Regions from separate parts of the Bacillus sp. 1A genome, predicted to be linked through region 1. Evidence: a T-box and tRNA genes for the amino acid it is inferred to sense, from the RefSeq annotation. Region 1 holds a T-box; the other holds one or more tRNA genes.
What was found. A T-box is a leader RNA that pairs with one kind of tRNA and senses whether it is charged. The one in region 1 lies ahead of ileS2 (isoleucine--tRNA ligase), so its partner is inferred to be a tRNA-Ile.

Region 1 (3,431 bases):
ATTTATCCGGACTATCTAGTAGTGAATGAAGAGGAATTTCAAGTAGAAGTATTGGAAATTGACTATCCTTCCAAGTTTTATACGCTAGAACATAGGCAAATATTAGGTACATTTATGTCTCTTGGTTTAACGAGAGAAAAATGTGGTGATATTTTGCTTCAAGAAGATCGTGCCCAAATTGTAGTCGCGAAAGAAGTTGTATCTTATATTGAGATGAACTTACAATCTATAGGGAAAGTGAAAGTCTCCTTATCACCAGTGCAAGGAGAAAAAATTCTACAGATGCAAGAAACGTGGGGAGAGAAATCTGGAACGGTTTCTTCACTTCGTTTAGATGTTATGTTAGCTGAAATGTTACATATATCCAGACAAAAAGTACAACCTTTCATAAAAAATGGTTTAGTAAAAGTTAATTGGAAAACAGTGGAGCAAACTTCTTATGAATGTTATCCAGGAGATGTTTTTTCAGTGAGAGGATATGGACGAAGTAAATTGTTTTCTGTAGAAGGTAGAACAAAGCGCGACAAATGGAGAATTTTGTATGGTATACTAAAATGATTGGTTTTTTAGAAGGAAATCCTCCTATTTTGTCGAAGAAAAGATATAATTGAAATAGGAAATTTAGATAACTACTTGGAGGTGGCGTTGTGCCGTTAACACCATTAGATATTCATAACAAAGAATTTGGTCGCGGATTCCGTGGCTATGATGAAGATCAAGTAAATGAGTTTCTTGATCAAATTATCAAAGATTATGAATTAGTCATTCGTGAGAAAAAAGCTTTAGAAGAAAAAGTTGCGCAATTAGAAGGGAAGTTAGATCATTTCTCTAATATTGAAGATACGTTAAACAAATCTATCATCGTTGCACAAGAAGCAGCGGAAGAAGTAAAACGTAATGCGCAAAAAGAAGCAAAATTAATCGTACGTGAAGCTGAAAAGAATGCAGACCGTATTATTAACGAAGCGTTAGTAAAATCAAGAAAAGTTGCCTTTGATATTGAAGAGCTAAAGAAACAAGCGAAAGTATTCCGTACTCGTTTCCGTATGTTATTAGAAACACAGCTTGAAATGTTAAACAACGATGATTGGGATAAACTAATTGAGTTAGAAGACGAAGTAGATGAACTGTTGAAAAAAGAAGAAACAGTGTAAGCTTGACGTTTTTCTCATTATTACATATAATTTTAAACAACATATTTATTAAGAAAAACGAAGATAGGGATAAGTACCTTTTTCATACCTTATATAGCGAACTGAGGATGGTGTAAGCTCAGGATAAGGAGATAATGGGAATATCACCCTGGAGTTCCGCGCTGAACAAACAGAGTAAGCGTAGGCGTATATTCGCGTTAAGAATATAAAGAGGATTGTATACATACGTATAGGATCTACTAGGGTGGTACCGCGGGAGACTTTCTCGTCCCTTTTTGGGATGAGAAGGTCTCTTTTTTATTCCGTTTTTTAAGTGTTTCTTTTATACATGTAAGGAGGAATTGAGCATGGAGTACAAAAATACATTACTAATGCCAAAAACAGAGTTCCCAATGCGTGGGAATTTACCAAAACGTGAGCCTGCAATGCAAGAACAGTGGGCTGAAATGAATATTTATGAAAAGGTACAAGAACATACGAAAGGTCGTCCTTTATTTGTACTGCATGATGGACCTCCATATGCGAATGGTGACATTCATATGGGACATGCATTAAATAAAGTGCTAAAAGACTTTATTGTTCGTTATAAGTCAATGACAGGTTACTGCGCACCATATGTACCGGGTTGGGATACACACGGTTTACCAATTGAGCAAGCTTTAACAAATAAAGGTGTAAAGCGTAAAGAAATGACAGTTGCTGAGTTCCGTAAGTTATGTGCAGAGTATGCATATGAACAAGTAGAACGTCAACGTGAACAATTTAAGCGTTTAGGTGTACGTGCAGATTGGGATAACCCATATATTACTTTAGAGCCGGCTTATGAAGCGCAACAAATTAAAGTGTTCGGTGATATGGCGAAAAAAGGTTATATCTATAAAGGGCAGAAACCAGTTTACTGGTCTCCAACGAGTGAATCAGCTTTAGCAGAAGCTGAAATTGAATACCAAGATAAAAAATCAGCATCTATTTACGTAGCATTCCCTGTAAAAGACGGAAAGAACGTATTAGAAGGTGATGAGAAATTCATTATCTGGACAACAACACCTTGGACATTACCTGCAAACTTAGGTATTTCTGTTCACCCAGAACTTGAATACGCTATTGTAAAAGTAAATGATGAAAAATATATTATTGCTTCTGAACTATTTGAGACAGTTGCAAAAACGTTAGAGTGGGAAAATGCTGAAGTTGTGAAAACGGTAAAAGGTAGCGAACTTGAGTATACAGTTGCAAAACATCCATTCTACGATCGTGATTCATTAGTTATGCTAGGAGATCACGTAACAACAGATGCAGGTACAGGTTGTGTTCATACAGCACCAGGACACGGGGAAGATGACTTCGTTGTTGGTAAAAAGTATGGATTAGAAGTACTTTGCCCAGTTGATGATAAAGGTGTATTAACAAATGAAGCACCTGGATTTGAAGGCTTATTCTATGATAAAGCTAACAAGCCAATTACAGAAAAATTAGAAGAAGTAGGCGCGTTACTGAAACTAACATTCATTACGCATTCATACCCGCATGATTGGAGAACGAAAAAACCAATTATTTTCCGTGCGACAGCACAGTGGTTTGCATCTATTGAAGCGTTCCGTAAAGAATTATTAGAAGCTGTTGCGGAAACAAAATGGGTACCAGCATGGGGAGAAACTCGTCTTCATAATATGGTTCGTGACCGTGGTGACTGGTGTATTTCTCGTCAGCGTGCATGGGGTGTGCCAATCCCTGTATTCTATGCAGAGAATGGTGATCCAATTATTACAGATGAAACAATTAACCATGTAGCAGATTTATTCCGTGAGCACGGTTCTAACGTATGGTTTGAGCGTGAAGCGAAAGATCTATTACCAGAAGGATTTACACATACAGGTAGCCCAAATGGTGAATTCCGTAAAGAAACAGACATCATGGATGTATGGTTCGATTCAGGTTCTTCTCACCAAGCAGTATTAGAAGAGCGCGAAGACTTACAACGTCCAGCTGATTTATATTTAGAAGGATCTGACCAGTATCGTGGTTGGTTTAACTCTTCATTATCAACAGCAGTTGCTGTAACAGGTAAAGCTCCATATAAAGGCGTACTAAGCCATGGTTTCGTATTAGATGGTGAAGGACGTAAAATGAGTAAGTCGATTGGAAACATCGTCGTACCGAAGAAAATTATGGATCAATTAGGTGGAGATATTTTACGCTTATGGGTATCTTCTGTTGACTATCAATCTGATGTACGTATTTCAGATGATATTTTAAAACAAGTAGCAGAAGTGTATC
Region 2 (3,431 bases), 340 kb from region 1:
GGTTTCACTTTTACTATTGTATCAGCGCCTTTATGTAATTGACAAGGATTAAGTGATTGCTCATTGATATAACGGGAATTTATAAGACTTTCCAATTTGTATTTTTGTAGCAGATGTACTTTTGTTTAGTTGTTTAAAGTCATCAATTACCTTTTCAATGGAAGGGATTTTTTTCTTATTAATTTGTTCGGTAATAGAAAGAACTGTCTCACCTGTTTTGACTTCAATTGTTTTATAAGTTACATCTGTTTCTTTTTCTGCTTTGTTCTCTTTATTTTGTTTTGTATCTGTATTTTCTTGCTTTATCGTTTGGGCCGCGGTTGTTTTTTTATATGAACTTAACATCGGTAAAGTGCCGATTTTTATATCGTAATAAAATATATAACCAAGAACAAGCACGAATAAGAATATACCTAATCTTTTCATATTCTTCACTCCTTTGCTAGGAATATATGCTTGTCCAAAAAAAAAATGCCTATTTAGGCATTTTTTCGTTTTTATTTTTCTTTCGGTTTTGGAACTTCTTTAATCGTTAAGTAAAGAACAATTAAAACAACTGCGATATAAATAAATGTTGAACCAGGTACAACGATTTTGAATAGATCCATAATCATAAAGAAGATTGTTGGGATTGTGTAGCTGTATGCAGTTAACGTCCATACTTGCTTATAAGATAATTTACGTTGACCACTCATAGCAGAACCTATAAACGCAAGTAAAGTAATTCCTAAGAAAGTAATAAACAATTGGAATAGGTATACTAACACACCGATAACGGCTAGTAAAATTGGATAAATACTATCGAATACAGAAATGAAATCTTGTAAATCTTTCTTCTCAAGAGATGTCCCTAATAAATCATTATAGGAGTATGTTTGTGTTTGACCATTTCCTATAGAAACTACTTTATCTTTTAAAATAAATAAACCAGTTTTGTTTTTATATGTTTCTATATCTGTTGTATTGGGATCAAATACGAAAAGAGCATCTCCTTCTTCCTTTAGAATAGGTTGTTCAATATCTGCTTTTAGTTCACCGTTTTCGATTTTAAAATCAGGTAAATCTTTTTCAATTGCTTGATTTACCATGCTGACACTATCTTGGATAAAGCTGCCGTAAAAGAATGTTCTTGGAATAGTAGTGATTAGACAAAGTAGCATAATATACAAAATGGTTTTTCCGATTTTTTGAAAACGGAATAGCGCCATATCTTTAGGCGAATATACGCTTTTTGCTAATTGGGTAAATATGGACATAGATTCACTTCCTTTATGTATGTATAAAATCATTGTAACGTAGGAATCTAGAGAATCTCAAGATATATTATATTTACATATAGTGGAGATAACTAAATTTCTTTTTATTAATTTTCTTCTTTTATATGAGAAAAATACAATTGACACTTTTCTTTGCCATATGGTAAATTTATCTTACATTTCTTAAAGGATATATCCGATAGGAATTCCTTTATTTGATATGTTGTTACATACATAATTGTGGACCCTTAGCTCAGCTGGTTAGAGCAGACGGCTCATAACCGTCCGGTCGTAGGTTCGAGTCCTACAGGGTCCATATCCATTTCGCATGTTTATTATGTCAGTGGGAAGCTTCCTTGTAGAAGGGAGCTTTTTTTACGGAATATATGAGCATTTTAATTGAAAAGAAGTGGGATTTTTGCTACGTTAATGATAGCAAGACAATGTGATTTATTTGTTTGCACCCTATGGCAATTAGGGTAGAATGAAGTTGTATGTCACTTAAGTGGCAATACATAAACTGGGAGGAATATAACAATGGCAAAACACGAATTACCAAATTTACCTTATGCGTATGATGCTTTAGAGCCTCACTTTGACAAAGAAACAATGAACATCCATCATACAAAACATCATAACACGTACATTACAAACTTAAACGCTGCTTTAGAAGGTCATGCAGAATTAGCTGACAAAAGCGTAGAAGAATTAGTTGCAAACTTAAACGAAGTACCAGAAGCAATCCGTACAGCAGTACGTAACAATGGTGGCGGACATGCTAACCATACATTCTTCTGGACAATCTTATCTCCAAACGGCGGCGGACAACCAGTAGGCGAACTTGCAACTGCAATTGAAGCGAAATTCGGTAGCTTCGATGCATTCAAAGAAGAATTCGCAAAAGCTGGCGCAACTCGTTTCGGTTCTGGTTGGGCTTGGTTAGTAGTAAACAATGGTGAATTAGAAGTAACAAGCACGCCAAACCAAGATTCTCCTCTAACTGAAGGTAAAACTCCAGTTGTAGGTTTAGATGTTTGGGAACATGCTTACTACTTAAATTACCAAAACCGTCGTCCTGACTACATCGGTGCATTCTGGAACGTTGTAGATTGGAACGCTGCTGAAAAACGTTACCAAGAAGCAAAATAATTGTAATAACGATAGAAAAAAGCTAGGAGAATGCTCCTAGCTTTTTTATGCTTTCCTTTTACATAATTGGGCTTGTCTTTGGAAGACTAGAACATGAAGTAAAGGAGAGTTGTGTATGAAGTGGAAACATGTAATTGGTGACGTTGAAGTGAATCGGGATTTAGTGTTATTGCTCCTTATTGGAGGTTTATACACGCTCGCAATTTCTTTATCGAATACGTTTGTTAACATTTATTTATGGAAACAAACACAAAATTATGTGAATCTTGGCTTGTATAATTTGGCCAGCGTTGTATTACAGCCTCTCACATTTCTTATAGGTGGGAAATTAGCGAAGCGTATTGATCGCTCAATCTTGTTACGAATAGGCGTAGGCACGTTAGCTATTTTTTTTATCGTTGTTTTAGTAGCGGGAAAAAGCGCTTCTCACTATATTTTATTAATGGGGGCTCTTTTAGGAGTCGGATATGGTTTTTACTGGCTCGCGTTTAACTTATTAACATTTGAGATTACAGAACCAGAAACAAGAGATTTCTTTAATGGGTTTCTTGGACTTCTTACATCCTTCTCTGGCATGATTGGACCGATAGCAGCTGGATACACAATTTCACGTATGGAGAAATGGAGTGGCTATACGGTCATATTCTTTCTTTCGTTACTGTTATTTGCAATTGCTGTTATTTTAAGCTTTTTTGTATCTAAGAGAGAATGTGAAGGACGGTATGAAATTGTACAAGTATTGAAAGAGCGGCAGATTGATAAAAATTGGGGAAGAATTACACGTGCTCATTTTTTCCAAGGGTTGAGAGAGGGAACGTTTATTTTTGTGATTTCCGTGTACGTGTATTTAGCGACGGATAGCGAACTCGCCTTAGGAAAATATAGCTTAGTAAATTCTGCTGTATCATTTGTATGTTACTACTTAGTCACTCGTATGTTAAAGAAAGAGTGGCGGAAAAAAGCAATTTTGCTTGGAGGCATTATTTTATATGCTGTCGTATTTTTAGTTATATTCAACGTTACATA

Region 2: it has a tRNA-Ile gene. The T-box ahead of ileS2 (isoleucine--tRNA ligase) is inferred to sense a tRNA for this amino acid. The anticodon was not compared.

The regions. Positions count from the first base shown of each region.
Region 1 is NZ_JBQYLZ010000001.1:2,640,954-2,644,384, forward strand. It holds gene ACUN0F_RS13540 (YlmH family RNA-binding protein) at 1-558, shown strand, start outside; gene divIVA (septum site-determining protein DivIVA) at 648-1,154, shown strand; T-box leader at 1,206-1,430, shown strand; gene ileS2 (isoleucine--tRNA ligase) at 1,502-3,431, shown strand, end outside.
Region 2 is NZ_JBQYLZ010000001.1:2,297,110-2,300,540, forward strand. It holds gene yqfZ (protein YqfZ) at 61-426, opposite strand; gene ACUN0F_RS11595 (DUF1189 domain-containing protein) at 498-1,256, opposite strand; tRNA gene ACUN0F_RS11600 (tRNA-Ile) at 1,499-1,572, shown strand; gene sodA (superoxide dismutase [Mn]) at 1,794-2,405, shown strand; gene ACUN0F_RS11610 (MFS transporter) at 2,521-3,431, shown strand, end outside.